Regions from separate parts of the Geobacillus stearothermophilus ATCC 12980 genome, predicted to be linked through region 1. Evidence: a T-box and tRNA genes for the amino acid it is inferred to sense, from the RefSeq annotation. Region 1 holds a T-box; the other holds one or more tRNA genes.
What was found. The T-box of region 1 lies ahead of QSJ10_RS11240 (valine--tRNA ligase). A T-box ahead of a tRNA ligase gene usually reads a tRNA of that ligase, here a tRNA-Val.
Positions count from the first base shown of each region.

Region 1 (15,486 bases):
TTCCAGTAAACGACGGCGGCGCTTCGTCTTTGACCGTGACGGTCACCGTTTTCGTCACAGCCGGCTGTGGTTGGCCATACACATCGCGATACGTCAGTTCAGCAGTGAACGTATATGTCCCTTTTGCTTTAAATGACACGGGAATCGGAATCGTCACCGGCGCCGGAGTGCCTTGACCAACTTGGTATGGGATGGAAAACGAAATATACGCGTTTGCTTCGTTTCATCCAGCCATACTTGGCCGTTTTCCTCAATGGTGACATTGCCGCCGAATGACGAAAGCGGGATGCGCACCGTGCCTGTAAGCGCCGGCGTCGTAGCGAGCTGGGAAAAGCGCTGGAACAAAGAGGCCAAATTTTGCACCGTTCCTTGCCGCGCTTCGCCGCCGGCAGTCGCTGAAAGCGACAGTAAATAGTCCATATCGACTTCATCATTGTCGCCGAAGCCGATTGGGTAAAGGGTGATATTGTTCATCCCGAGCGTTTTTGCCACCGCTGTGGCATCGGCTCGGATTTTTCCTTCAATGCTGCTGTAAGTGAACGAATAGCCGTTATCCCAAGACACCCGCCATCTATTAACATAATCTTGGCCGTCGCTGTAAAATCGGCGAGAATATCCTTGGTTGTCGGTAAAACGGATACCGGCAGTCCGTCCATCGCTGTACAATTCGTATGTGACCGAAAGAGAATCGGTTACTCTATTCCCTGTATAGGAATATCCACCCCCAAAATTCTGCTTGACCTCCCGATACGTAATCGTATCGACTGCATTCAACACCGTCGGCATGCCATCCGTTAAGAAAATGATATACTTTTTCCTCGTTGGATCCGTGAAATACGATTTAGCAAGAGACAAAGCAGCCGAATAGTTCGTTCCGCCGCTGGCGGTCAAGCTGTTGCCGGTATTGAGAATGGCGTCGAGCTGGCTTGCTACATCCGAATATTTTCCGAATGGAACGACGCTGGCCTGCTGGATTCCGTCGGAAAATGGGATGAGCGCGAAACGGTCATTTCCATTGTAATTCGACTTAAAGTAATTAACAGCCGTCTCCAAAGCCGATTTTGCGCTTTGCAGCTTCGTCATCGTCATCGATCGCGACACGTCCATGACAAACACGACGTCGATTGGAGGGCGGATGATTCCTGAAACAGCGCCTTGTGGAATGAGCGTCACATCGAGCCGTCCTTCGGCATTGCCGTTCGGCGGCTTGGCGTATTCCGGCTGTGAAAACGAAAGGGAAAAATCCAATTTCGCCGTGCTCGCCTCCATTTGCCTCGTATATTGATAAGGCGTCTGTGGGAACGAAAAATACACATCCTGATCGGCATACACAACACCTGCTTTCATCGGCCATAGGCTTGCCATCAGCCAAAACAACATTCCCCATAAAAGCCAGCCGCGCCACCGCTTCATGCGCCTCCCCCCCCCCCCGCGCCAAAAGAACTATCTTTCTTCCATTATATCAATCCTTTTCATCGCTTGGCATTATTTTTTTAAACGTTTTCGCACTTCAGATATAAAGTAAAGCGATCCTGTAATGAGCATCAACTCATCACTTCCCATTTGTTTTTTCTTTTCCCCGATCCAGCCGATCCAATCACCTGTCACCGCTTTCTGCGGATGGGACGAAAGGTCCGCCAACTGTTCCGCCGCCGCCGCGCGCGGAAAGTCAAACGTGGTAAACGTGATCGTATCTGCAAGCTCATCAAGCTGCCGAATCATCCGCTCCAGCGGCTTGTCGGTCAGCGCGGCGAACAAGACATGGACGCGTTTGTCAGGATAATGGGCGCGCACCGTCTCCACGAGCGAGCGAATCCCAGCTTCGTTATGGGCGCCGTCAAGGATGATGAGTGGACTATCACTCACCCGCTCAAACCGGCCGGGCCAAGCGGCTGTGGCCAGTCCATCGGCGATATGCTCCGGATCGATCAAAAACGAATAGCCAAGGCGCAACAATTCTGCCGCCATCACCGCCACCGCCGCGTTTTCGACTTGATGGGCGCCGGGCATTTGAATGCGCAAATCGCGGTATTCGGCAAACGGCGTGACAAGCGAAAACTGCTCCCCTTCCACCGTCGCCTGCCGGTCGGAAACGGTGAAATCGACGCCGAGACGATATGTTTTCGCCTTCCGCTCCGCCGCCGTTTTGGCGATCACTTCCCACGCCTCCGGTTCCTTCACCGCCGTCACAAGCGGTACGCCCGATTTGATGATTCCGGCTTTCTCCGCGGCGATTTGCCCAAGCGTATCGCCTAAAATGTTCATATGATCGTAGCTGACGTTTGTAATGACAGAAACGAGCGGATAAATGATGTTAGTTGAGTCCAAGCGGCCGCCAAGCCCGACTTCGACGAGCACGATGTCTTGAATGTTCTGTTTTCCAAAATAATACAGCATCATCGACGTGATCACTTCAAACTCGGTCGGTCCGCCAAACTCTGTTTGTTCCAACTCATCGGCAAGCGGCTGAATGACTCGCACGAGCTCGACGATCTCTTGATCGGAAATCGGTTCGCCGTTGATGCTGATTCGTTCGTTAAACTGCTCGACATACGGCGAGGTGAACGTGCCGACCGAATAGCCCGCCGCCTGCAAAATCGAGCGCAAATAGGCGACCGTTGACCCTTTGCCGTTCGTTCCCCCGATATGGACGGCGCGGACGCGGCGTTCCGGGTGGCCGAGTTGTTCCATCATCCATTCCATCCGTTTCAATCCCGGTTTCATGCCGAGCCGCAGCCGCCCGTGAATCCAAGCGACTGCTTCTTCATACGTTCGAACCATGTTCATCGTCCTCCTTTTTCCATTGGTGTCTTGCCGCCCCCTGCCGGCTTCATGCGGCAGATGCGCCACACATCGAGAAGCGTGGCGAAAGCGAGTATATGTTGACAACAAACCTCTTCTCAGAATATGCCAACCTTCCATCATGATCCATCGAAAAAGACGAATCCACAGGAAAGCGGATTCGTCTTCATCATAATCAACCGCAAGATCGTTTGTCTACCGTTTGAGCTCGGCGAGGCGCGCCTTGACGGCTTCGCGTTTTTCGATGTAATCTTGCCGCTTGCGCCGCTCTTCTTCGACGACATGAGCCGGCGCTTTCGCCAAAAAGCCTTCATTCGCCAGTTTCTTTTCGACGCGCTCGACTTCTTTGTTCCATTTGTCAAGCTCTTTTTCAAGCCGCTTAATTTCTTCCTCAATATTGATCAATCCTTCAAGAGGCATGATGAGCTCGGCGCCGGTGACGACCGCCGTCATCGCTTTGTCCGGCGCGGGAACGTTTGTATCAATCAAGAGCTCGCTCGGGTTGCAGAACCGCTCAAGATAGGCGCGGTTTTTCAAAAGCGCGGCCCGCACGTGCTCGTCTTTTGTCTTAATATAGAGCGCAATCGGCTTGCTCGGCGGCGTGTTTACTTCGGCGCGGACGTTGCGGACGGCGCGGATGATGTCCACAAGCATCCGCATTTCTTCCGCGGCTTCTTCGTTCGACAGCTCAGGGCGCACTTGCGGCCACGGAGCGACGGTGATCGATTCGCCTTCATGCGGCAAGTTTTGCCAAATTTCCTCGGTAATGAACGGCATAAACGGGTGAAGCAGGCGCATCGTGTTGTCGAGCACATACGCCAACACGGAGCGCGTCGTCTTTTTCGCCGCTTCGTCGTCACCGTAAAGCGGCAATTTCGCCATTTCAATGTACCAGTCGCACAAGTCGTCCCAAATAAAGTTGTACAGCGTACGCCCCGCTTCGCCGAATTCGTATTTCTCAGCGAGCTTCGTCACCGTCTCGATCGTTTCGTTGAGACGCGTTAAAATCCAATGGTCGGCGACCGTTTTTTCGCCGCTCAAATCAAGCTCCTCGTACGTCATGCCGCCCATGTTCATCAAGGCAAAGCGCGAGGCGTTCCAAATTTTGTTAGCAAAATTCCACGTCGCTTCGACTTTTTCTGTGCTGAAGCGCAAGTCTTGCCCCGGCGAGCTGCCGGTCGCCAAGAAGTAACGGAGCGCATCGGCGCCGTACTGGTCGATCACATCCATCGGATCGACGCCGTTGCCGAGCGACTTGCTCATTTTCCGCCCTTGGGCGTCGCGGACGAGGCCGTGGATGAGCACGTCTTTGAACGGACGCTTTCCGGTGAATTCAAGCCCTTGAAAAATCATGCGCGACACCCAGAAGAAAATGATGTCATAACCGGTGACCAGCACATCGGTCGGGTAGTAGCGCTTGTAATCCGGCGAGTCGGTATCCGGCCAGCCCATTGTCGAGAACGGCCAGAGCGCCGAGCTGAACCATGTGTCGAGCACATCTGGGTCTTGTTCCCAGTTTTCGATGTCTTTCGGCGGTTCATGGTCGACGTAAATTTCACCCGTCTCTTTATGGTACCATGCCGGGATGCGATGCCCCCACCAAAGCTGGCGTGAAATGCACCAGTCGCGGATGTTTTCAAGCCAATGCAAATACGTTTTTTCAAACCGTTCCGGCACGAACTGCACTTTGCCGTCGGTTTGCTGGAGCTTGATGGCGGCTTCGGCGAGCGGCTTCATTTTCACAAACCATTGCGTCGACAAATACGGTTCAATAACTGCGCCGCTTCGTTCGCTATGACCGACTGAGTGCACGTGCTCCTCGATTTTAAAGAGGACGCCTTGTTCTTGCAAATCGCGGACGATCTGCTTCCGGCATTCAAACCGGTCAAGCCCCTGGTATTGCATGGCGTTTTCATTCATCGTGCCGTCTTCGTTCATGACGAGAATGCGCGGCAAGTTGTGGCGATTGCCGATTTCAAAGTCGTTCGGGTCGTGCGCCGGCGTAATTTTGACCGCCCCAGAGCCGAATTCCATATCGACGTACTCATCGGCGATGATCGGAATTTCGCGGCCGACGATCGGCAGTTTCACCATTTTGCCGATCAAGTGCTTGTACCGCTCGTCATCCGGATGCACGGCAACGGCCGTGTCACCGAGCATCGTCTCCGGACGGGTCGTCGCCACTTCGATGAAGCCGGAGCCGTCGGCGAGCGGATAGCGCATATGGTAGAGCGCGCCTTTCACTTCTTTATAAACAACCTCAATGTCCGACAACGCGGTTTTCGTCACCGGATCCCAGTTGATGATGTATTCGCCGCGGTAAATGAGCCCTTTCCGGTAGAGCGAGACGAACACTTCGCGCACCGCTTTGGAAAGCCCTTCGTCAAGCGTAAACCGCTCGCGCGTGTAATCAAGCCCAAGCCCTAACTTCGCCCATTGACTGCGAATATGGCCGGCGTATTCTTCCTTCCACTTCCACGTTTCTTCTAAAAATTTTTCCCGGCCTAAATCGTAGCGCGACAGCCCTTGCTGGCGCAATTTTTCCTCGACTTTCGCCTGGGTGGCGATGCCGGCGTGATCCATTCCCGGAAGCCACAAAACGTCATACCCTTGCATCCGCTTCATGCGCGTAATGATGTCTTGCAGCGTCGTATCCCACGCATGCCCTAAGTGCAATTTGCCGGTGACGTTGGGCGGCGGGATGACGATCGTAAACGGTCGTTTGTTCGGATCACCGGTCGCTTCAAAAAATTTTCCTTTCAGCCACCATTCGTAGCGCCCGGCTTCAACGGCGCGATGATCGTATTTGGGTGGCATCGACACTTCGTGCTGTGCCATGTTTCATTTCCCTCCTTCAACATGATGGACAATGCGGCGACGGCGGCTTCCCACTAAGCAATGCCGCGCAGCCGGCAAGCAAAAAAGCCCCTTTCATCCGAAAAGGACGAAAGGAGCTGCTTTCGCGGTACCACCTTTTTTCTTAAGCCTAGAAGGCTGGTGATGAAGAGAACCGCAACACGGCCAACCCACCGGTGAAACATCGGCTGGCGAGCCCACAATCAGTTTAGTTGACCGGCCTTCTAGAAGCTTAAGCGCTTCATTGGCATAACGGCATGATGCCGGCTTCCTCTACTCGGCAGCAGCGCCTTTCAAAGAAGCAGCTCAAGGGCGACCTTCCAGCAGCCGTCATCCTAGGAAATCTCGCAGCTTCTGATTTCCCTCTCTGCAGGCGCGGACCGCTGTACTCCTCCCCGTCTTCGCTTTTGTCGTCATGATTCGATTATTATACTACCATTGTCCATCATCTTTGCCAAGTTTTTATTTATTTATTCCATCCGTGTGCATTTGGTGACAAACCACCGCACGTTTCATATTGTATAGTAAACCGGAGAAGGAGGGAACACCGATGCGGCGATTCAACCCGTATTCATGGCCGCCTTGGCTTCGGCAAGTGCGCGCCGTCTGCGCCCAAGTGATCATCCCGCTCACCATTTTTCAAGCGATCCGCACCATTTTTCTGCCAACGACGTTTGATGTCATTTTATTGGCCATCTTCGTTTTCATTGCCGTGGCGCTCCATTTGGAATGGATTTAGTGCGACGCCGTTTTGTTGGGCTGGATTCAAAATCCATTTAACCATTGCTGCTTTCATCCGCCGGCTGTTCATTATCCATCGCCTCTTCCTGCTGCGCGGCGTCGCGTTGGACAAGATGCATGACAACGGCCTCCATGTTTTTGAACGCCCAGTAACAACGTTGCAGCGCGGTCACATATTCCCGTTCGTTCCGCTCGTTCCGCGAAGCGGCCTCATACCGCTCCAAACAGCGGACAAACCCACGCGGCTCCGCCAAATGGCTGTATAAAAACGCCCGCTCCCCGTCGGACAGCGGCAGCTCCTTCTCGTACTCCCCCATCCCTTCAAGCCACTCGCGCCCAAGCGGCGGCATTGTCTGTACGTGAAAACGGAGCGCGGCGATCACATCAAAGAGCGGCGAATTCCAATGCGCCCGCTCCCAACTGATCCAATACGGCGGGAGATGGTGGGAGAGGCGCGCTTTGCCGTGCACCCAGGCGATGCGCCATTGCTTCGTCTCTTTGAGCGTCTCTTCCCACACATCGAGCCGTTCTTCAGCGAACGAGTACGCGCGCATCACCTCATGAAAATAGGTGCAGCATTGGAGCTGAAACGGAGACATGTACCACGCCGCTTCGTACCGCTCAATCCGTTCTTCCCAAACCATCCGCGCCCGTTGCCATTCGTCCTTTTTTTGCTTTCGGTACGCCGCCGCCTCTTCCTCACTCACCTCGATCGTACGGACGGTGGCGCGATGGAGGCGGGCGAGCTCGCGAAAAAAGGCGTCCACCGCATCCTTCTCCACCTTTGATTCGCCGTCATGCCATGCTTGCAAATAATAAAGGCGCCTGCCTTCTGTGGCAAACAGCGACCGCCGCCGCGTCAGGTAAAGCGGGAGACAATGGGGGCCGCCATGCTGAAGAGACTGCCAAACGGCGGCGGCTTCTTGCTCGCTTTCAAGCGGCTTTAAGGCGAAAACACCGCGGTTCGTGTATACTTTGACGGCTTTGCCTCGCTGCTCCATGCGCTCTGGACGAAGACCGTACTGGGCGAGCACAGCCTCATATCGGTCAGCCTGTGCGGCCATTTGTTACGCCCCCTTATCGGCAAAAGAAACGGAAAGCGTTCCTTTCATGAGAAAGGACGGCTTCCCGCCATGGCCGGAATATAGAGCAGCTGCCCCTCGTGCACGTCATCTGGGCCTTCCAAATCGTTGGCGCGCAAAAGCTGCGAGACGGTCACATCATACCGTTCGGCAATCTTGTCCAATGAATCTCCTTGCTGGACGATGCAAATTTTCAGTTTCGTAAACTCTTTCTCCTCGCTTTTCGCAAACAGTTTCGTCAAGTAAAGCGCATTTTCGCTTTTTGTTTTCGTTTCTTCTTCCTCAACCGCCTTTTTCGCCGCCCCGATCGATACCTTCGCCTCAGTTGGCGGCAGCAGCGAAGCGATGTCTTCCTCCGTCTGTGCGCTGACCTCCTTCGTTTCCGTCTCAAGCGGCAAAAACGGCTCTTTGGCCTCCTCTTCTTCCTCAGCCTCCGTTTCTTCATGACGCATGGCGGCCGGCTCCATGACGGAAACGGTCGTTTCGTCGGCGGCAAAAACCGGCTGTTCATCCGCCTCATCGGTGAGATCATCCGCGGAAGCAAACGCTTCCTTACCGGCCGCTTCCTTGCGGGCGATTGATTCAAACGGGGCAAACAGCGGCTCATCGTCCTCCTCATCGTCCGGCAAATCATCGTCAAGCGGCGCTTCACTGATGCCGCTGATCGAAATGTCGGCAGTGATCAGCAATCTCCCGTTTTCATCCAAATCATAATCAAACGATTCAACCGTCACGTACACATCCTCAAGGGAACGAATGCGGTTTTTTGGAATCGTAATATCGATTGGAAAGCGGTGCGACAGTTCGCTGATCCCGTCTTCGCGCACCGAAATGTGCTGAATGAACCGATAACCAGCCAGCTCAAACACATCGTCATCCGCTTCAGCCTGCCCTTCGCCCGCTTGGTGGAATTCGCCGCTCAACTCAAGCGCGCCGCGGATCGTAATATATTGGTCGTACTCATCGACGGAAATGACCGGATCAAGAGAAATGGATAAAAACTCGGCGACTTCCTGTCCTCTTTTAAACCAGACCGATTCTTCCAATGAAAAACGCAAATACGATTGCTCCAACCGGGCCTCCTCCTTCCGTCCCTTCGGCAAATAATTTCTATGACATTATCCATTGTATGAACGGAAACGAGGCGGTATGATAAAAAATTGGGCTGCCGACGGTCGGCAGCCCCTTTCCTTATCCGCGCAGACGGGCAAACACCCGCTCAGCAGCGGCAATCGTATATTCAATATCATCATCACTGTGCGCCGTCGACAAAAACAGCCCTTCAAATTGCGACGGCGGCAGGAAAATGCCTTCATTCGCCATTTCCCGATAATAGGCGGCAAACAGCTCCAAGTCGGACGTTTTCGCTGTCTCGTAGTTGACCACCGGCTCGTTCGTGAAGAAAAAGCCAATCATCGACCCAGCGCGGTTGATCGTATGCGGGATATCGTATTTCTCTGCTGCCTGATGAAGCCCATCCGCAAGGCGCGCCGCTTTGCGGCCAAGCTCTTCGTACGTTTCCGGCGTCAGCTGGCGGAGCGTCTCGTACCCGGCCGTCATGGCGAGCGGATTGCCGGAGAGCGTGCCGGCTTGGTACACCGGCCCGCTCGGCGCGACAAGCTCCATGATCTCGGCTTTGCCCCCGTACGCCCCAACCGGCAAGCCGCCGCCGATCACTTTGCCAAGGCACGTCAAATCCGGCTCAATGCCATAATACCCTTGGGCGCAGTGGTAATCGACGCGGAACCCGGTCATGACCTCGTCGAAAATCAATAAGGCTCCGTATTGTTTCGTCACCTCGCGTAGCCCTTCCAAAAAGCCAGGCACTGGTGGAACGACGCCCATATTGCCGGCGACCGGTTCGACGATCACCGCGGCGATGTCTTCGCCAAACCGCTCAAACGCATAGCGGACGCTGTCCAAATCGTTGTACGGCACCGTGATGGTATGCTGGGCGACCGATTCCGGCACGCCCGGGCTGTCCGGCAGGCCGAGCGTCGCCACGCCGGAGCCGGCTTTAATGAGCAGCGAATCGCCGTGGCCGTGGTAGCTGCCTTCAAATTTGATAATTTTGTTGCGCTTCGTGTAGCCGCGCGCTAAGCGGAGGGCGCTCATCGTCGCCTCCGTACCGGAGTTGACCATCCGCACGATTTCCACCGACGGCACCCGCTCAATCACGAGCTTGGCGAGCTCATTTTCAAGCAATGTCGGAGCGCCAAAGCTTGTGCCTTGTTCCGCCACGCGCTTCAACGCTTCCACGACCTGCGGGTTGGCATGCCCTAAAATGAGCGGACCCCATGACAGTACGTAATCAATGTACTCATTGCCGTCAATATCGTAAATTTTCGCTCCTTGGCCGCGCGCCATGAAAATCGGCGTCATCCCGACCGACTTGAAGGCGCGCACCGGGCTGTTCACCCCTCCCGGCATCAATTTCACCGCTTCTTCGTAAGCGGTTTTTGACCGTTCGTAGCTTCGCATGCTTCCGCCCTCCTCTCTATTCAGCCAGCCAGCGGGCGACATCTTTGGCAAAATACGTAATGATCAAATCCGCGCCCGCCCGTTTCATCCCTGTCAACATTTCCATGACGACCGACTTCTCATCGATCCAGCCGTTTTGCGCCGCCGCTTTGACCATCGCATACTCGCCGCTCACGTTATAGGCGACAAGCGGAAGCGGAAAACGGTTTTTGACGTCGCGGATAATATCCATGTAGGCAAGCGCTGGCTTCACCATCAAGAAATCAGCGCCTTCTTTGACATCCGACTCCGCCTCGCGAAACGCCTCAAGGCGGTTGGCCGGATCCATTTGGTACGTCTTCCGGTCGCCAAACTGCGGCGCGCTGTCGGCGGCATCACGGAACGGGCCGTAAAATGCCGAAGCGTATTTGATTGCATACGACATGATCGGCACATACTCAAACCCTGCTTCATCAAGCCCACGGCGAATGGCGGCGACAAAGCCGTCCATCATGTTCGACGGCGCGATGATGTCGGCGCCGGCTTGCGCTTGGCTCACCGCCGTTTTGGTGAGGAGCTCGAGCGACGGGTCGTTCAGCACGCGCTCGTTTTCGACGACGCCGCAATGGCCGTGGCTCGTATATTCACATAAACACGTATCCGCAATGACGACTAGATCTTTGTGTTCAGCTTTGATTTGGCGGATCGCCCGCTGAACAATCCCTGTTTCGCAATACGCCTGCGAACCGACTTCATCTTTTTCATTCGGCACACCAAACACCATGACGGCGGGAATGCCAAGCTTGGCGATGTCGTCCACTTCCTCAGATAAACGGTCAAGCGATAAATGGTAAACCCCTGGCATCGACGGCACTTCCCGCTTAATGCCGCTTCCCTCGACCACAAACAGCGGATAAATGAGATCCTCGACGCGAAGATGCGTCTCACGCACCATCGCCCGAATCACAGCCGTTTGCCGCAAACGGCGATGGCGGTCAAATGACAGTGCCATTCATCGTCCCTCCATGGAAAAATATTGTTCCATCGCTTTGATTATACCATCCGTGGTGTAATCCGTCGGACAAATATGGACCGGAATGCCCGCCCGCTCGGCCGCTTCTTTCGTCACCGGTCCGATGCAGGCGACCGCAACACCGGAAAGAAGGGCATCCACTTCTTTGTCGAGAAGGCGGACAAGGCTGTCGACCGCCGACGGGCTCATCAAGGTGACCGCATCAAGCTCCCGCCGGCGCAGCAGCGACAACAACCGCTCCCGGCCGTTTTCATCAGGCTCGGTCTCATACACCGTGAGCTCGTCGACCGCGGCGCCGGCGTTTCGCAACGCCTCAGGTAAGGTCGGGCGCGCCAAATTGCCTTTGACAAACAGCACCCGGTCGCCTTGTTTGACGCGCGGCATGAGCAAGTCAGCCAGCCGTTCAGCGGTGTAATCATCCGGCACAAGCGCCGGGGAAAGACCATGCTCGGCGAGCGCGGCCGCCGTCTTCCGCCCGACGACGGCGACATTCGGCAGCGGCCGCGGCAACGAAACGTGCGGAAAAAAGAAGCGGACGGCGTTCGCGCTTGTGAAAACGAGCCAACGGTATTCGCCAAGCCGCTCAACCATAGAAGCGATTTCTTCCGGCGCCGCCGGTCGGATGGCAATGAGCGGGATCTCGACCGGCACGGCGCCGACAGCGCGCAGCTTGGCAGAAAACGATGCCGCCTGCTCTTTGCCGCGCGTCACGAGCACCGTTTTGCCGGCGAGCGCGCTGTGTGTCATGATTGGCTCAACTCCTGTTTCACCCGCTCGATGAGCGCTTTCGCCCCTTGTTCGATCAAGACAGCAGCCGCCTGTCGGCCGACCGCTTCCGGATCGGCGCCAGTGACGATTTCTTTATACATTTCTTTGCCATCCGGGGAGGCGACAAGCGCGGTAAGACGCACCGTCCCCTCCTTCACTTCCGCATAGCCGGCAATCGGCACTTGACAGCCTCCTTCCATTTGCTGCAAAAAGGCGCGCTCCGCCCGAACAGCCCGCTCGGTTTGCTCGTCGTTTAACCGGCTGAGCCATTGGCGCAATTCGTCATCATCCTCCCGGCATTCGACCGCCAGCGCCCCTTGGCCGACCGCCGGAACACAGACATCAAAAGGAAGATAGTCGCTGATGACGTCATCGCCCCAACCCATGCGCGCAAGACCCGCCGCCGCTAACACGATCGCATCGTACTCTTCGCTTTCGAGCTTCGCCAACCTTGTGTCAATATTGCCGCGAATCCATTTGATCGTCAAATCCGGGCGATAGGCAAGCAGCTGCGCCGAACGGCGCAAGCTGCTCGTGCCAATGACCGACCCAGGCGGCAAGTCGGAGAGCATCCGGTTTCCTTTGCTGACAAGCACATCGCGTGCATCTTCGCGGCGCGGAACCGCACCGATCACTAAACCTTCGGGCAGCACAGCCGGCATATCTTTCATGCTATGGACCGCCATATCGATGCCGCCGGCGAGCAATTCATGCTCAATCTCTTTCACAAACAACCCTTTGCCCCCGACTTTCGAGAGCGTAACATCAAGCACCCGATCTCCTTTCGTGACGATTTCTTTCACTTCAAACGTAAACGGCGCCCCAAGCTGTTTCAATTCGTTGATCACCCACTTCGTCTGGGTCAAGGCAAGCTTGCTGCGCCGCGAGCCAACGACAATGTTCCGCATCTCGTTCCACCTCGATTACGAATACCAGAAATGAAATTTTGACAAACTACCAAACAAGAAAAAGTTGACAAGCAAAAATAAAAACGAACCGATATTCCATAGCGCGATCGCCTTCCCTTGCATCTGCCGGACGGCTCGCTTGTAAAAATAGACGCCATAGACGAGAAGAACGACAAACGACCCAAGCACTTTCGCATCATACCAATGGAAATGGCCGATTTGAATATACGCCCAAATCACGCCAAGAATGAGCCCTAATAACAACATAGGCAAGCCGAGCGCGTTTAAAACATACGACAAACAATCAAGCCGCGACAAATCCGCCATGCGCCAAAGGCGCGCCCCCCACTTTTTCTTTTTCAGCAAACTGTACTGCAACATGTAAAGCACCGAAAACAGAAACGACAGCGTAAACGCCGCATACGCTCCGAGCGAAAGGGTGATGTGGATGATCAGCAGCTCCGAGACGAGCCGCTCCGCAACAGCCGGCGACTGCGAAGACGGTGCAAACGTATGAATGGCCAAAATAAAAAAAGCAAGCACGTTCGTAAAAAAGACGATGAAATCGACGCGCAGCAGCCGATTGATGACGAGCGACAGCGTAATGAGCAGCCAAGCGTAAAAATAAAGCCCTTCCGACATCGTTAAAATCGGAAAGCGCTTCGTCTCCATGATGCGAGAAACAAACGTCACTGTCTGCAAAAGCCACACAATAGAAAGCAACCAGAAGGCGATGTCGTTCGCCTTCCGGTTTTGTTGCAAAAAATCGATGAAATAGAATAGGATCGAAGCGATGTAAAGCAAAATGGACAACTCATACAACAGCGCCACCATCCATCCCACCTTACAGCTGCCATGATGGGCGGGCGGCACGGACCGCTTCCGCGTCTTGTTCATCGCATTGCACGGATTTCGCCTGCTCTATATGCCGCTCGGCTTTCACCGCATCTTCGATATTGAAAATTTTCATAAACAGCAAAAGCGCCTCCTCGGCATTCGGGCCGGCGGCGAGTTCCTTCGCCTGCAAAATCGGATCGCGGAGCAGCTGGTTAATAATGCTTTTCGTATGCTTATTCAACACTTTCCAGTCGCGCTCCGACAAATGCGGCAGTTTCCGCTCCAAACTTTTCATCGTTTCTGCTTGAATGGCCAGCGCCTTTTCGCGCAATGCGGCAATGACTGGCACGACGCCGAGCGTCTGCAGCCATTGGCTAAACGCCATAAGTTCCGCTTCGATCATCGTTTCAATGCGAGCCGCTGCCTTTTGCCGTTCCGCCAAGTTGGCCGCCACCACATCTTGCAAATCGTCAATGTCGTACAAAAACACCGTTTCCAAATCAGCCAACGCCGGATCCAAATCGCGCGGCACCGCGATGTCAACCATAAAGAGCGGGCGGCCTTTGCGCATTTTCTCAAGCGGCGCCACCATTTCCTTCGTCAAAATATAGCCTTTGGCTCCCGTCGAGCTGATGACGATATCTGCTTCCAGCAAAGCGCATGACAATTCGCCGAGCGGCTTCGCTTCGCCGGCAAACTGCTTAGCAAGCTGTTTCGCTTTTTCAAGCGTCCGATTGACAACCGTCACCTTCCCGACGCCGCTGCCGTACAAGTTTTGCGCCGCCAGCGTCCCCATTTTGCCGGCCCCGATAATCAAGACGTGCTTGCCGGCAAGGCGGCCGAAAATTTTCTTCGCCAGCTCAACCGCCGCATAGCTGACCGATACAGCGTGCGCGCCGATGCCCGTTTCCGAGTGGGCGCGCTTCGCAAAGGTCACCGCCTGCTTGAACAGATGATTGAAAATCGTGCCGCTCGTCCCGACCTCTTGAGCGAGCAAATAGCTGTCTTTCACTTGCCCTAAAATTTGCGTTTCCCCAAGCACCATCGAATCAAGGCCGGCCGCCACGCGGAACAAATGCTTTATGGCCGCTTCTCCTTCAAGCACACGCAAATACGGAGCAATCGCTTCCACTTTGACGCCAAACCATTCGGCTAAAAATGCTTTCATATAGTAACGTCCGGTATGCAGTTGATCAACCACTGCATAAACTTCCGTCCGGTTGCACGTCGAGACGATCACATTTTCGAGTACGCTTTTTTGCTCGGCGAGCTGTTTCATCGCCGCACCGAGTTCCGCTTCTGCAAACGCGAGCTTTTCGCGGATTTCTACAGGGGCGGTTCTATAGTCGACGCCAACGACTACGATTTGCACGATGCCATCCCCCTTATTGACCGAATCCCTTCCATCATTATATCACAACTGTCCATCGTTCCGATTTAAAAAAATTGTGAACATGCCTCCAAAGCTATGCTAAACTGTAGACAGTGATCATTCTATCATAAACATGTCCAAAAGGGAAACGGAGGACGCGACGATCATGAAAACCCGAACGGTATTCGCCGGCATCTTGTTCATCGGCCTCGGGCTGTATTTTCTCGCCGGACAGTTGGAATCCCCCCTTTTCCATTTCTTCCAAGGGTGGCCGGCCTTGCTTGCCATTTGCGGCGCGGCTTTGCTTGGCCAGGCGCATTCAGCGCGTGAATATGCTTACCTTTTCCCCGGCTTTCTTTTACTCGGATTTGGCGTTGAGTTGCTCCTTGCGAGTGCATTTTCGGCCTGGCCCCGCGGCGTGAACATGTTTTTTTTCCTCATTGCGTTCGCTTTTTTCGCCAGCAGCCGCAAACAAAAAGGCGGGGCCGGCTTTGGCGTACTTTTCTTGCTTCTCGCTGTCGTGCTGACGTTTTCCGGGCGCGGCCAGCCGTTCTTTCACCTCGTCCAAGCCGGACTTTCCTCTGTCTGGAAGTTTTGGCCGCTCGGACTCATCGCCATCGGCGTCTA
Region 1 is NZ_CP128494.1:2,062,016-2,077,501, forward strand. It holds partial or broken gene QSJ10_RS15590 (VWA domain-containing protein) at 1-1,413, opposite strand, end outside; gene QSJ10_RS11235 (bifunctional folylpolyglutamate synthase/dihydrofolate synthase) at 1,486-2,781, opposite strand; gene QSJ10_RS11240 (valine--tRNA ligase) at 2,998-5,640, opposite strand; T-box leader at 5,740-6,069, opposite strand; gene QSJ10_RS11245 (YszA family small membrane protein) at 6,209-6,397, shown strand; gene ysxE (spore coat protein YsxE) at 6,435-7,463, opposite strand; gene spoVID (stage VI sporulation protein D) at 7,508-8,554, opposite strand; gene hemL (glutamate-1-semialdehyde 2,1-aminomutase) at 8,673-9,962, opposite strand; gene hemB (porphobilinogen synthase) at 9,979-10,953, opposite strand; gene QSJ10_RS11270 (uroporphyrinogen-III synthase) at 10,954-11,721, opposite strand; gene hemC (hydroxymethylbilane synthase) at 11,718-12,650, opposite strand; gene QSJ10_RS11280 (cytochrome C assembly family protein) at 12,666-13,484, opposite strand; gene hemA (glutamyl-tRNA reductase) at 13,495-14,859, opposite strand; gene QSJ10_RS11290 (LiaI-LiaF-like domain-containing protein) at 15,026-15,486, shown strand, end outside.

Region 2 (15,486 bases), 850 kb from region 1:
CGACACAGGAGGGCTGAATCGTTTCAATCGCTGATACAATATATTCCAAATTCGCCTCCGCTAACACATACAGATGATCGGACTCGGCGCGAAGGCGCCCAGCGCGCAGTTTTACCTGTTTGACGGATTCCTCGCCCGATACATACAACACTGTATGCCTAGCCGCCAGTTGCGCTGAGGCCTGCAGCAACAGCGTCGACTTGCCGATGCCGGGGTCGCCGCCGATTAAGACGAGCGACCCTTTGACGATCCCCCCACCGAGCACGCGATTGAACTCTGCACTGTTCGTTTCGATGCGCGGCTCTTGCACCGCGGCAACGGCAGTAATCGGAACCGGTTTAGCGGACCCGGACGGCTCCGAATGGAGAAATGCCCCACGCACAGCGGTTCTGACCGGCTCGATTTCCTCGACGAATGAGTTCCACGTTTGGCATCCCGGGCAGCGGCCGAGCCACTTCGCCGATTCGTATCCGCACTCTTGGCAAACAAATTTCGTCTTCTTTTTCGCCATTGAACTAACCCTTTCTCTCTTGTGTTCCATATGGAAAAAAGGTATGGGCAGCATCGTGCCGCATACCTTTTTTCATCACATCACGGCCTGTTTTGCCAATACGACAAATTCCCCATCTTTCACATCAACGACGACTTTTTGTCCTTTGGCGATCGTGCCTTTTAACAGTTCTTCGGACAAACGGTCTTCAATATGTTTTTGCAAAGCGCGGCGCAACGGGCGAGCCCCGTATTCCGGATCGAAACCTTCAGCAGCGATTTTCTCAATCGCCGCCTCCGTCAATTCAAGGTCAATATCTTGCTCTTTCAGCCGTTTCACCAGCGTATCAGCCATCAGACGGACAATTTGTTTTAGATGGTCTTTTTCAAGCGAATGGAAGACGATAATTTCATCGATCCGGTTCAAAAACTCCGGACGGAACGCTTTTTTCAGCTCATCCATGACCTTGCTTTTCATGTCTTTGTATTGCTGGTTTCCATCCTGGATGTTAAAGCCGACATACTTGTTCCGCTTCAAAGCATCCGCGCCGACGTTCGATGTCATAATGATGATCGTGTTGCGGAAGTCAACCGTCCGCCCTTTCGAGTCAGTCAACCGCCCGTCTTCGAGCACCTGCAGCAAGATGTTAAACACGTCCGGATGCGCTTTTTCCATCTCATCCAACAGAACGACCGAGTATGGCTTGCGACGCACTTTTTCGGTCAGCTGACCGCCTTCTTCGTAGCCGACATACCCCGGCGGCGAACCGATGAGCCGCGATGTCGAGTGTTTTTCCATATACTCGGACATATCGATGCGAATGAGGGCATCTTCATCTCCAAACATTGCCTCGGCCAATGCACGGGCCAATTCCGTTTTCCCGACGCCGGTCGGGCCGAGGAAAATGAACGAACCGATCGGGCGTTTCGGGTCTTTGAGGCCAGCCCGGGCGCGGCGCACCGCTTTGGCCACCGCTTTGACCGCCTCGTCTTGGCCGACGACGCGCGAATGCAAAATTTCTTCCAGTTTCAACAGCCGCTCGGTTTCCGTCTCGGCCAGCTTCGATACCGGAATCCCGGTCCAACTCGAGACGACCGCGGCAATGTCTTCGACCGTCACTTCCAAATTTTCTTGGCCTTGTTTTTCTTTCCACGCACGTTTCGTTTCTTCAAGCTCTTCACGCAGCCGCTGCTCCATATCACGCAGCGACGCCGCTTTTTCAAATTCTTGGCTTTGCACGGCCGCATCTTTCTCTTTTCGCACTTCTTCAAGCTTTTGCTCCAGTTCTTTCAGTTTCGGCGGCGCCGTGAACGAACGGAGACGCACTTTCGAGCAAGCTTCATCAATCAAGTCGATCGCTTTATCCGGCAGGAACCGGTCGGTAATATACCGGTCGGAAAGTTTGACTGCCTGAATGATCGCCTCATCGGAAATCGAGACGCGATGATGCGCTTCATACCGGTCGCGCAGCCCTTTTAAAATTTGAATCGACTCTTCAACTGTCGGCTCATCGACGTGAATCGGCTGGAAGCGGCGCTCGAGCGCAGCATCTTTCTCAATGTATTTGCGGTATTCATCAAGCGTTGTCGCACCGATACATTGCAATTCTCCACGCGCCAAGGCCGGCTTTAAAATGTTCGACGCGTCGATGGCCCCTTCGGCTCCGCCAGCGCCGATTAACGTATGGAGTTCATCGATGAACAAAATGATATTGCCCGCCTGGCGAATTTCGTCCATCACTTTTTTCAGCCGGTCTTCAAATTCGCCGCGGTATTTCGTCCCGGCGACGACCGTCCCCATATCGAGCGTCATGACCCGTTTGTCGCGCAGCGTTTCCGGCACTTCGTTGTTGACGATTTGCTGGGCCAATCCTTCCGCGATCGCTGTTTTTCCAACCCCCGGTTCACCGATGAGCACCGGGTTGTTTTTTGTCCGTCGGCTCAACACTTCAATAACACGCTGAATTTCTTTGCTGCGGCCGATGACCGGATCAAGCCGCCCTTCGCGGGCAATCGCCGTCAAATCGCGGGCAAGGCTGTCAAGCGTCGGCGTGCTTACATGCGAAGCCCCCCCACCGCCGTGGCCCGATACCGATTCATTGCTGCCGAGCAGTTGCAACACTTGTTGGCGCGCCTTGTTCAAGCTCACCCCGAGGTTGTTCAGCACGCGAGCGGCCACGCCTTCCCCCTCGCGGATCAAGCCAAGCAAAATATGCTCCGTGCCGACATACGAATGGCCAAGTTTCCTCGCTTCGTCCATTGACAGCTCGATCACTTTTTTCGCCCGCGGCGTGTAATGGAGCGTATGGGACACTTCATTGCCGCGGCCGATGAGCGATTCGACTTCTTTTTGGATTTTATCCGGGTCAAGTCCAAGCGCCATGAGCGCTTTAGCAGCGATTCCTTCCCCCTCACGGATCAGCCCAAGCAAAATATGTTCGGTTCCGATATTGTTATGGCCGAGGCGGATGGCTTCCTCTTGCGCCAACGCCAGCACTTTTTGCGCCCGTTCCGTAAATCTGCCAAACATCATCGTTCATCACCCTCCATCTTTCTTCGTGTTTCCATCCTTAAGCGTTCCCGAATCAACGCCGCCCGGCGGACATCCCGTTCCTCAGGGCGAAGCACCCCTCCGGCATATTGTTGCAAAAATCCTGGCTGCGTCAAAATCATCAGCTCATTTAAAATGTTGCGCGAGACGTTTTTGATATATCCTAAATCGATCCCTAAACGCACATCCGACAGGCATTGCGCCGCCTCCTTCGAATCGATGACGCGGCAGTTGGCCAATATGCCGTATGAACGGAATACCTTGTCTTCTAATTGTATGCCCAACGTTTTCACTAATGCCTGGCGAGCCGCCCTTTCTTGGGCGATGAGCTGCTCAACGATCGTATGCAAATCAGCGACAATATCTTCTTCTGATTTTCCGAGCGTAATTTGGTTCGAAATTTGGAAAATGTCCCCTAAAGCCTCACTTCCTTCCCCGTACGTGCCGCGGACGACGAGTCCCAACTGGTTGATGGCAGGGATGATGCGGTTGATCTGCTGCGTCAGCACCAGCGCCGGAAGATGCATCATCACCGACGCCCGCAACCCCGTTCCGACGTTCGTCGGACAGCTCGTTAAGTAACCAAGCCGTTCATCGAACGCATAGTTGACATGCCCTTCAATCCAATCATCCAACTCGCTCGCCGCCTCAAGCGCCTCGGCAAGCTGAAGCCCTGGAAACAGACACTGAATGCGGATATGGTCTTCCTCGTTGATCATAATGCTGATTTCCTCATTTTCCGAAAGCAGGCAGGCGCCAAACGGCGAATCTTCAGCCAAATGCGGGCTGATTAAGTGCTTTTCCACCAATACCCGTTTTTCAATCGGTTGAAGCTCCGACATTTTCAACAGTTCAAACCGTCCCGCTTCCCCATACGGACGATGGACGAACGCGCGCTCAAACAAGGCAACGATTTGTTTCGCCTCTTCGCTGCTAAACAGCGTTGGGAAACGAAAATCAACAATATTGCGCGCCAGCCGGATGCGGCTGCTCAACACGATGTCCGAATTCGGCCCCTCCTGGCTCATCCAAGCGCTGACCGCTGTGTTGAAAAACTTTCCAAATGACATACCGCTACATCTCCCCCTCTCCACGTCGGCGAAGTTCGTCCTCTAACGAACGAATCTGGTCGCGCACCTCGGCCGCCCGCTCAAATTCCTCGCGGGCAACTAATTCCTGAAGCTTTTGTTTCAACGTGGCCAGCTGCTTCCGCAAATGGAGGACGCCGCCTTTTCGCTTCGGAATTTTCCCTGAATGAGCAGTATTTCCGCTATGAAGCCGTTTTAAAATCGGCGGAAGGTAACGGGCAAACGTCCGATAGCAGTCGGCGCAACCGAACCGCCCAATTTGCGTAAACTGGTGGTATGTCATTTGGCACGTCTCGCATTGAAGCAAATCCGGATTCGGGAACGCATTGGCCGTCACTTCTTTCATCGGAGCTTGAAAGTTGAGAAGCCCCGCTAACAAATTGTTGAGCGGAAAGTCGTCATGGCCATAGAGCATAAACGTATGACCATGTTCTTTGGCGCATTGCTCGCAAAGGTGAAATTCCGTTTTTTCCCCGTTGACTATTTTCGTAAAATGCATCGTCGCCGGGCGTTGCTTGCATTCTTGGCAAATCAATGCCTTCCCCTCCCCTACTTATACTTTAGCGACGTCAGCATCGCCTTTAACATGCGCGCCCGCAGTTCATCCCGCTCGGGCAAATCGATATATAAAACGGAGCGATCCATCACGCTCAACATCATTTTCGCTTCCCGCTCCGAAATCACCTTTTCTTCCATAAGTCGTTTTATCACATCTTCGGCGCTCGACTGGCTGATGCGGTGGTCGATCAGCTCGAGCAACTGGTCAATCAGCTGCGCCTCGCTTTTCGTCTTTACTTTCATAATGCGGATATAGCCGCCGCCACCGCGCTTGCTTTCAACAATATATCCGCGCTCGAGCGTGAATCTCGTGTTGATGACATAGTTGATTTGCGAGGGAACACATCGGAATTTATTAGCAATTTCACTTCGTTTAATTTCAACGATGTCTTGGTCGCTCATATTGAGTACTTGCTTCAAATATTGCTCGATAATGTCGGAAATGTTTGGCACTCTACCTCCCACCTTCCTCACAACCAAGCTGCTCCCTGCCCAATAATAAACGGGCATTCCTTGGGAAGAAGCATCACCGCCATCTTGTTGACTTTGACTATATTTGACCTTGCTTTTACTATACAATGTATGACGAAAAATTGCAAGGGCTACCGAAACAAGGGAGACTATCTATAGAATATCCGTTTTTTCGCCCAGTAAAACGCTTCTCGGTCAGATAAACGAAAAAGCACGCTTTTTCTCCTAATGAAGAAAAAGGCGTGCTTTCTGCTTAGCCTAGCAGCGACCTACTCTTGCAGGGGCGCTGGCCCCAACTACCATCGGCGCTGGAGGGCTTAACTTCCGTGTTCGGGATGGGAACGGGTGTTTCCCCTCCGCTATCACCACTAGGCCATATGAGGTTGTTAGGAATTCGTTCCCTGAAAACTAGATAACCGTTTCAGGAAGAAGCCGGGACGCTTTCACTTTTCATTGTCTAGCTCCGGCTCGCCGCCGCTCGCCTGCGCTTTTCGCTGTCTAGTTCCGGCCGCCATCGGCTCGCGACGCTTCGGTCCTGCTGCGGCGGGCTAAGCCCGCTCGCAGGCCCTCCAGCGCGCCTCGCCGATAAGCAGGCGGCCTCCACTTTTCTTGTTAGGTTAAGCCCTCGATCGATTAGTATCCGTCAGCTCCACGTGTCGCCACGCTTCCACCTCGGACCTATCGACCTCGTCATCTTCGAGGGATCTTACCCGCCTGACGCGGTGGGAAATCTCATCTTGAGGGGGGCTTCACGCTTAGATGCTTTCAGCGCTTATCCCGTCCGCACATAGCTACCCAGCGGTGCCCCTGGCGGGACAACTGGTACACCAGCGGTGCGTCCATCCCGGTCCTCTCGTACTAAGGACAGCTCCTCTCAAATTTCCTGCGCCCGCGACGGATAGGGACCGAACTGTCTCACGACGTTCTGAACCCAGCTCGCGTACCGCTTTAATGGGCGAACAGCCCAACCCTTGGGACCGACTACAGCCCCAGGATGCGATGAGCCGACATCGAGGTGCCAAACCTCCCCGTCGATGTGGACTCTTGGGGGAGATCAGCCTGTTATCCCCGGGGTAGCTTTTATCCGTTGAGCGATGGCCCTTCCATGCGGAACCACCGGATCACTAAGCCCGACTTTCGTCCCTGCTCGACCTGTCCGTCTCGCAGTCAAGCTCCCTTGTGCCTTTGCACTCTCCGAATGATTTCCAACCATTCTGAGGGAACCTTTGGGCGCCTCCGTTACCTTTTGGGAGGCGACCGCCCCAGTCAAACTGCCCGCCTGACACTGTCTCCCACCCCGATAAGGGGTGCGGGTTAGAATTTCAATACCGCCAGGGTGGTATCCCACCGCCGCCTCCACCGAAGCTGGCGCTCCGGCTTCCCAGGCTCCCACCTATCCTGTACAAGCGATACCAAAATTCCATATCAGGCTGCAGTAAAGCTCCACGGGGTCTTTCCGTCCTGTCGCGGGTAACCTGCATCTTCACAGGTAGTATAATTTCACCGGGTCTCTCGTTGAGACAGCGCCCAAGTCGTTACACCTTTCGTGCGGGTCGGAACTTACCCGACAAGGAATTTCGCTACCTTAGGACCGTTATAGTTACGGCCGCCGTTTACTGGGGCTTCGGTTCGCACCTTCGCTTCCGCTAAGCGCTCCCCTTAACCTTCCAGCACCGGGCAGGTGTCAGCCCCTATACGTCGCCTTTCGGCTTCGCAGAGACCTGTGTTTTTGATAAACAGTCGCTTGGGCCTTTTCACTGCGGCTCGTTCGGGCTCTTCACCCAAACGAGCACCCCTTCTCCCGAAGTTACGGGGTCATTTTGCCGAGTTCCTTAACGAGAGTTCTCCCGCGCGCCTTAGGATTCTCTCCTCGCCTACCTGTGTCGGTTTGCGGTACGGGCACCTCTTCCCTCGCTAGAGGCTTTTCTTGGCAGTGTGAAATCGGGGACTTCCGGATGACTCCGTCGCCATCACCGCTTGGCCTTACAATCCGCGGATTTGCCTACGGATCAGCCTTGCGGCTTGGACAGGCTCTTCCAGCCGCCTGCTCGCCCTATCCTCCTGCGTCCCCCCATCGCTCAAACGGGAAGGAGGTGGTACAGGAATCTCAACCTGTTGTCCATCACCTACGCCTTTCGGCCTCGGCTTAGGTCCCGACTAACCCTGAGCGGACGAACCTTCCTCAGGAACCCTTAGGCTTTCGGCGCAGAGGATTCTCACCTCTGTTTTCGCTACTCATACCGGCATTCTCACTTCTAAGCGCTCCACCAGTCCTTCCGGTCTGGCTTCAACGCCCTTAGAACGCTCCCCTACCGATGACCAACGGTCATCCCGCAGCTTCGGCGGCACGTTTAGCCCCGGTACATTTTCGGCGCAGAGTCACTCGACCAGTGAGCTATTACGCACTCTTTAAATGGTGGCTGCTTCTAAGCCAACATCCTGGTTGTCTTTGCAACTCCACATCCTTTTCCACTGAACGTGCACTTTGGGGCCTTAGCTGGCGATCTGGGCTGTTTCCCTCTCGACCACGGATCTTATCACTCGCAGTCTGACTCCCGGGCATAAGTCGTTGGCATTCGGAGTTTGACTGGGTTCGGTAACCCGATGAGGGCCCCTAGCCCAATCAGTGCTCTACCTCCAACACTCTCCATCCCGAGGCTAGCCCTAAAGCTATTTCGGGGAGAACCAGCTATCTCCAAGTTCGATTGGCATTTCACCCCTACCCACACCTCATCCCCGCACTTTTCAACGTGCGTGGGTTCGGGCCTCCAGCCGGTGTTACCCGGCCTTCACCCTGGACATGGGTAGATCACCTGGTTTCGGGTCGACGACGACGTACTTTTCGCCCTGTTCAGACTCGCTTTCGCTGCGGCTCCGCCTCTTCGGCTTAACCTCGCACGCCATCGTCACTCGCCGGTTCATTCTACAAAAGGCACGCCATCACGCATGAACGCGCTCTGACTACTTGTAGGCACACGGTTTCAGGTTCTCTTTCACTCCCCTTCCGGGGTGCTTTTCACCTTTCCCTCACGGTACTGGTGCACTATCGGTCACTAGGGAGTATTTAGCCTTGGGAGATGGTCCTCCCTGCTTCCGACGGGATTTCCCGTGTCCCGCCGTACTCAGGATCCGCTCGGGAGGGAACGAAGTTTCGACTACAGGGCTGTCACCTTCTCTGGCCGGCCGTTCCAGACCGGTTCGTCTACCCCGTTCCTTTCTCACTCCCACAATGAGCGGTCCTACAACCCCAAGAGGCACGCCTCTTGGTTTGGGCTGTTCCCGTTTCGCTCGCCGCTACTCAGGGAATCGCGTTTGCTTTCTTCTCCTCCGGGTACTAAGATGTTTCAGTTCCCCGGGTGTGCCCTCCATGCCCTATGGATTCAGGCATGGATACTGCCCCATTACGGACAGTGGGTTCCCCCATTCGGACATCTCCGGATCAACGCTTGCTTACAGCTCCCCGGAGCGTTTCGGCGTTTGCCCCGTCCTTCATCGGCTCCTAGTGCCAAGGCATCCACCGTGCGCCCTTTCTAGCTTAACCTACAGCGCTCTCGGCTTCTTCCTTATTGTCTAGCGTCGGCTCGCCGCCGCTCGGGGTCAAATAACCTTCGCCTTCCGGGTGCAAGCACCCTTGCAGGCGAAGAACATTTGCCCATCGCGGCGAAACGCTCGCCTCCGCTTTTCCGGTTATCTAGTTTTCAAGGAACGATTTTTGTCATTGAGAGAACATGACTCGCTCCCTCAAAACTGAACGAAACAGAAGCGCTGTGTATCGACAGTTGGCCATTGCGGCCTTCGCTTTTCGTCTTGTCTAGCTCCAGCGCCTGGCTCTCTTCTGCCAAATAACCTTCCCCCTCGGGGTGCCAGCACCCCTCCGGGTGAAGAACATTTGGCTTCGAGAGCCGAACGCGGCGCTTCCGCTTTTCGTCCTTAGAAAGGAGGTGATCCAGCCGCACCTTCCGGTACGGCTACCTTGTTACGACTTCACCCCAATCACTTGCCCCACCTTCGGCGGCTGGCTCCCTTGCGGGTTACCTCACCGACTTCGGGTGTTGCAAGCTCTCGTGGTGTGACGGGCGGTGTGTACAAGGCCCGGGAACGTATTCACCGCGGCATGCTGATCCGCGATTACTAGCGATTCCGGCTTCATGCAGGCGAGTTGCAGCCTGCAATCCGAACTGAGAGCGGCTTTTTGGGATTCGCTCCCCCTCGCGGGTTCGCAGCCCTTTGTACCGCCCATTGTAGCACGTGTGTAGCCCAGGTCATAAGGGGCATGATGATTTGACGTCATCCCCACCTTCCTCCGACTTGTCGCCGGCAGTCCCTCTAGAGTGCCCAACCGAATGCTGGCAACTAGAGGCGAGGGTTGCGCTCGTTGCGGGACTTAACCCAACATCTCACGACACGAGCTGACGACAACCATGCACCACCTGTCACCCTGTCCCCCCGAAGGGGGAACGCCCAATCTCTTGGGTTGTCAGGGGATGTCAAGACCTGGTAAGGTTCTTCGCGTTGCTTCGAATTAAACCACATGCTCCACCGCTTGTGCGGGCCCCCGTCAATTCCTTTGAGTTTCAGCCTTGCGGCCGTACTCCCCAGGCGGAGTGCTTATCGCGTTAGCTGCAGCACTAAAGGGTGTGACCCCTCTAACACTTAGCACTCATCGTTTACGGCGTGGACTACCAGGGTATCTAATCCTGTTTGCTCCCCACGCTTTCGCGCCTCAGCGTCAGGTGCAGGCCAGAGAGCCGCCTTCGCCACTGGTGTTCCTCCACATCTCTACGCATTTCACCGCTACACGTGGAATTCCGCTCTCCTCTCCTGCCCTCAAGTCCCCCAGTTTCCAATGACCCTCCACGGTTGAGCCGTGGGCTTTCACATCAGACTTAAGAGACCGCCTGCGCGCGCTTTACGCCCAATAATTCCGGACAACGCTCGCCCCCTACGTATTACCGCGGCTGCTGGCACGTAGTTAGCCGGGGCTTTCTCGTGAGGTACCGTCACCGCGCCGCCCTCTTCGAACGGCGCTCCTTCGTCCCTCACAACAGAGCTTTACGACCCGAAGGCCTTCTTCGCTCACGCGGCGTCGCTCCGTCAGGCTTTCGCCCATTGCGGAAGATTCCCTACTGCTGCCTCCCGTAGGAGTCTGGGCCGTGTCTCAGTCCCAGTGTGGCCGGTCACCCTCTCAGGCCGGCTACGCATCGTCGCCTTGGTGAGCCGTTACCTCACCAACTAGCTAATGCGCCGCGGGCCCATCCGCAAGTGACAGCCCAAAGGCCGCCTTTCAACCGAAGACCATGCGGTCTTCGGTGTTATCCGGTATTAGCTCCGGTTTCCCGGAGTTATCCCGGTCTTGCGGGCAGGTTGCCCACGTGTTACTCACCCGTCCGCCGCTGACCGAATCAAGGCAAGCCCCAATCCGGTCCGCTCGACTTGCATGTATTAGGCACGCCGCCAGCGTTCGTCCTGAGCCAGGATCAAACTCTCCAAAGAAAGTTGATTGGCTTTTGCTTCGGCCAATGCGGACCTCTGCTTTTCGTATTGTCCAGCTTCGGTCCGCCGCCGCTCGGGGTCAAATAACCTTCACCTTCCGGGTGCAAGCACCCTTGCAGGCGAAGAACATTTGCCCGTCGCGGCGACCCGCGAACCTCCGCTTTTCGTCGCGCTTCGTTTCGTTCAGTTTTCAAGGAACGATAATGGAGCCTATCGGGATCGAACCGATGACCTCCTGCGTGCAAAGCAGGCGCTCTCCCAGCTGAGCTAAGGCCCCATGCGGACGCTATCGGGAAGACAGGATTTGAACCTGCGACCCCATGGTCCCAAACCATGTGCTCTGCCAAGCTGAGCTACTTCCCGCTAACGCGCTCGAGAGGATTCGAACCCCTAACCTTCTGATCCGTAGTCAGATGCTCTATCCAATTGAGCTACGAGCGCAAGTGCCGAGGGCCGGACTCGAACCGGCACGGTAGTTACCTACCCCAGGATTTTAAGTCCTGTGCGTCTGCCAATTCCGCCACCCCGGCTAACAGGCAAATAAATGGAGCGGAAGACGGGACTCGAACCCGCGACCCCCACCTTGGCAAGGTGGTGTTCTACCACTGAACTACTTCCGCCCAAATCATTATGCGGGTGAAGGGACTCGAACCCCCACGCCCGTAAAGGGCACTAGACCCTGAATCTAGCGCGTCTGCCAATTCCGCCACACCCGCAAATATATAGTTGGTGGTGAGCCATGGAGGACTCGAACCTCCGACCCTCTGATTAAAAGTCAGATGCTCTACCTACTGAGCTAATGGCTCATAGTTGATCATAACACTCTACGTACTGATGAGCTCTACCTGCCTCTTCCTCTACTAGCTGTTTCAAGGAAGCTCAGTGCGCCGAGGCAACTCGCAGCGAACTCAAAGATGCAGCGCTCGTTACTGAGCTAATGGCTCATGGTATATAAATGGTGGAGGATGACGGGATCGAACCGCCGACCCCTTGCTTGTAAGGCAAGTGCTCTCCCAGCTGAGCTAATCCTCCACGCTGTTGCCTAGCGACGACCTACTCTCGCAGGGGCGCTGGCCCCAACTACCATCGGCGCTGGAGGGCTTAACTTCCGTGTTCGGGATGGGAACGGGTGTTTCCCCTCCGCTATCATCACTAGGCAGTCAACAGAACAGACAAGTTATATTATAACCAAATTTGTTTGCTTGTCAATATCCTTTTGTTCGTCATTATTGACGTCTCACGTGCTATCATAATATAACACACTGAAGAAAGCTTGTCAACTCATTTCGTTTTTTGTTTTGTTCTCAAAAACAACATTGCTCATTATATACATTCTATGACTAAAAGTCAATCGTCGAACGAAAATTATCGTTGGTACGTTTTATAGGCAAATGCGAGTGGTGTATGATGCAAATATGATTTGCCAAGACGATAGTAATGATCAACGATTTTCCGGTTTAGATCTTTCCATTTGTCTAGGACGGGCGGCAAATTGAGAAACTTTGCAACACTATAACTTCGTTCCTTTCGATTTCTCAAAAACCAAACGAATCCGTTGTTTTTCACCGGCCTTCTTAGGGGCTGGCAGCAGCCGGCTTTTTCTTGAATCGAGTTCTCATAACAAACTGTCCCCTGCCGTTGTTCGCAACAGGGGACGATCGTGGTTATTTATGGCGCATTTGCGGGAAGAGCAATACATCGCGAATAGACGGTGAATTGGTCAAAAGCATGACTAACCTGTCGACCCCGATCCCGAGTCCGCCCGTCGGCGGCATGCCGTATTCGAGCGCTTCGAGGAAATCTTCGTCCATTTCATGCGCTTCATCGTTTCCTTGTTCGCGCTCCTTCAGCTGCTCCTCAAACCGTTGACGCTGATCGATCGGGTCGTTTAGTTCCGTAAAGGCGTTCGCATGTTCGCGCCCGACGATGAACAGCTCAAACCGATCGGTAAAGCGCGGGTCGTCTGGGTTTTTCTTGGCTAATGGCGAGATTTCGACCGGGTGGCCGTAAATGAACGTCGGCTGGATCAGTTTATCCTCTACTTTTTGTTCAAAAAATTCATTGACGATATGGCCGAACGTCATGTGCGGCGCGACTTCGACACCGTGTTCTTTGGCCAGCTCCCGCGCCTCTTCGTCGCTCATCTGCCGCCAGAAATCGACGCCGACATATTCCTTGATCGCATCGACCATATGGAGGCGCCGCCATTCAGGCGTCAAGTCGACAAGATGTTCGCCGTACTGAATTTTTGTTGTGCCAAGCACTTCCGTGGCAATATGAGCGATCAAGTTCTCCGTTAATTTCATGATATCGCGGAAGTCGGCATACGCCTCGTACAATTCGAGCATCGTAAACTCCGGGTTATGGCGGGTGGAAATGCCTTCATTCCGGAAAACGCGCCCGATTTCATACACTTTTTCCAAGCCGCCGACGATGAGCCGTTTCAAATGCAGCTCGATGGCGATCCGCATATACAGCGTCATATCGAGCGCATTATGATGCGTAATGAACGGGCGCGCCGCCGCACCGCCTGCTACGGCGTGCATCATCGGTGTTTCGACTTCCAAGTAGCCATGGCTGTCAAGATAGCGGCGCATCGATTGAATAATGAGACTGCGGGTGATGAACGTCTTTTTGCTCTCCGGATTCATAATTAAATCGAGGTAGCGTTGGCGGTAGCGCTGCTCGATATCTTTTAAGCCGTGGTATTTTTCCGGCAGCGGACGCAGCGCTTTTGTTAAAAATTCATACGACGATACTTTGATCGAAAGTTCGCCGACCTTTGTTTTAAACATCGTGCCGCGCACGCCGACGATGTCGCCGAGGTCGGAGATTTTAAACAGCTCGTATTGCTGTTCGCCAACATCGTCTTGGCGGACGTAAATTTGAATTTGTCCCGTCACGTCCTGGATGTGAGCAAAGCCCGCTTTTCCCTTGCCTCTCTTTGTCATGATGCGGCCGGCGACGGCGACTTCGATTTGTTGCTCTTCGAGTTCCTCTTTTGACAAATCTCCATACAGTTCAAACAGCTCTTCCGCTTTATGCGTGCGCTCGAACCGTTTGCCAAACGGATCGACACCCAATTCCTCAATTTTTTTCAGCTTTTCCCTGCGGACGCGCAATTGGTCGTTCAATTCTTCATGGCTCATACCTCATTCACTCCATTTAGCGATTTTTTACGAAAAATACTGCCAGCACCCGCTGGCAGTCTTCCGCTGCACGAACGTCATCTCCGTTGTGTGAACTACCCGCCACCTACGCTTCGCTTAGAGGTGAAGGCTTCAAGCGACTTGTGCGTGTTCGCCGAACGGTAAGCCACACACCAGAACCCTTTACGCTTCCCTTCGTTCCGAAGGTGTCCGTTCTAGCCATATTCTATCCTATTCGTTGGCTAACGCCAACCAATATTCATCTCCCACTTACTCACTGGGTTACACCCTTCGCGTTCCTTGAGGTGGGAGACTTCTTTCGGAAATCCGTTAAACGGCTTCGGCGTTCGCCGCCCGGCTTTCCGCTTCTTCGGCGACTTGAAGCAAGAGCGCGGTCAATTCGTCCCGCGTCTCGCACTCGTTGATGGCGTTGCGGATTTTCGCCGCCCCGCGGATGCCTTTTAAATACCAAGCCGCGTGCTTGCGCATTTCTTTCACCGCAATATACTCGCCTTTAAGGGCGATCAGACGGTCCAAGTGCAACAGGCAGACATCGATTTTTTCCCTTGGGGTCGGTTCGGGAATGAGCTCCCCTGTTTCTAAATAGCGGACCGTGCGATAAATCATCCACGGGTTGCCGAGCGCCGCCCGCCCGATCATCACGCCGTCAACCCCAGTTTCTTCGAGCATCCGCTTGGCATCCTGCGGCGTTTTGACATCACCGTTTCCGATGACTGGAATGTTGACGGCCTCTTTGACTTGCTTAATGATGTCCCAATTCGCCTTCCCTTCATACATTTGCACCCTTGTCCGTCCATGGACGGCGACGGCTTTGCCGCCGGCGCGTTCGACCGCTTGGGCGTTTTCAACAGCGTAAATATGTTGGTCATCCCAACCGATTCGCATCTTGACCGTGACGGGTTTTTCGACGGCGTCGACAATGGCGGCGACGACATCGTAAATTTTGTTCGGGTCGAGGAGCCATTTCGCTCCGGCATCGCAATTCGTAATTTTCGGCACTGGGCAGCCCATGTTGATGTCGATAATATCGGCATTTGTATTTTTGTCGACAAATTTCGCTGCTTTGACAAGTGTTTCCTTTTCACCGCCGAAAATTTGCAAGCTGAGCGGCTTTTCGCGTTCGTCGATATAGAGCATATTTAACGTCTTTTCATTGTTGTATACGATTCCTTTATCGCTCACCATCTCTGCGCATACAAGACCGGCGCCGAACTCCTTTACGGTCAGGCGGAAAGCCGAATTGCACACGCCTGCCATCGGCGCAAGGACGACACGGTTTTGAATTTCCACATCACCAATGCGAAACATAAAAACGCCTCCTTTCTACCTGTTTGATTCGAAATTTGGCGGTGCCAGCTCCTCAACCGATACGTTCAGCCGCTCGGCGATCTGTCCGACAAGCGTGTCGGACGGCATCCGGTTCCCCCGTTCAATTTCGCCGAGAATCGAAACGGAAATGCCGAGTTCCTTGGCCAACTTTTCTTGTGTATATCCTTTCAGCTTTCGAAAAGCGCGAATACGTCTTCCCCATCTTTCTGCTTCCATACACGAACTCCTTTTTTGTCGGGTAGTCGGTCAATAATGTCTGCTAACGGTTCCGAAACGTTCGGTATTGTCAAATGGGAATTGATCTCGAGCAATGGGATTAAAACAAACGCCCGCTCCG
Region 2 is NZ_CP128494.1:84,705-100,190, reverse strand. It holds gene radA (DNA repair protein RadA) at 1-511, opposite strand, end outside; gene clpC (ATP-dependent protease ATP-binding subunit ClpC) at 587-3,022, opposite strand; gene mcsB (protein-arginine kinase McsB) at 3,019-4,110, opposite strand; gene mcsA (protein-arginine kinase activator protein McsA) at 4,115-4,663, opposite strand; gene ctsR (transcriptional regulator CtsR) at 4,678-5,139, opposite strand; rRNA gene rrf (5S ribosomal RNA) at 5,414-5,530, opposite strand; rRNA gene QSJ10_RS00495 (23S ribosomal RNA) at 5,771-8,698, opposite strand; gene QSJ10_RS00490 (hypothetical protein) at 8,856-8,999, opposite strand; rRNA gene QSJ10_RS00485 (16S ribosomal RNA) at 9,092-10,650, opposite strand; tRNA gene QSJ10_RS00480 (tRNA-Ala) at 10,855-10,927, opposite strand; tRNA gene QSJ10_RS00475 (tRNA-Pro) at 10,940-11,013, opposite strand; tRNA gene QSJ10_RS00470 (tRNA-Arg) at 11,018-11,091, opposite strand; tRNA gene QSJ10_RS00465 (tRNA-Leu) at 11,095-11,180, opposite strand; tRNA gene QSJ10_RS00460 (tRNA-Gly) at 11,196-11,270, opposite strand; tRNA gene QSJ10_RS00455 (tRNA-Leu) at 11,282-11,366, opposite strand; tRNA gene QSJ10_RS00450 (tRNA-Lys) at 11,381-11,456, opposite strand; tRNA gene QSJ10_RS00445 (tRNA-Val) at 11,607-11,682, opposite strand; rRNA gene rrf (5S ribosomal RNA) at 11,691-11,807, opposite strand; gene lysS (lysine--tRNA ligase) at 12,315-13,799, opposite strand; gene dusB (tRNA dihydrouridine synthase DusB) at 14,130-15,128, opposite strand; gene QSJ10_RS00425 (helix-turn-helix domain-containing protein) at 15,144-15,365, opposite strand; gene folK (2-amino-4-hydroxy-6-hydroxymethyldihydropteridine diphosphokinase) at 15,317-15,486, opposite strand, start outside.
Region 2: it encodes a tRNA-Val, which carries the amino acid that the T-box ahead of QSJ10_RS11240 (valine--tRNA ligase) is inferred to sense. The anticodon was not compared.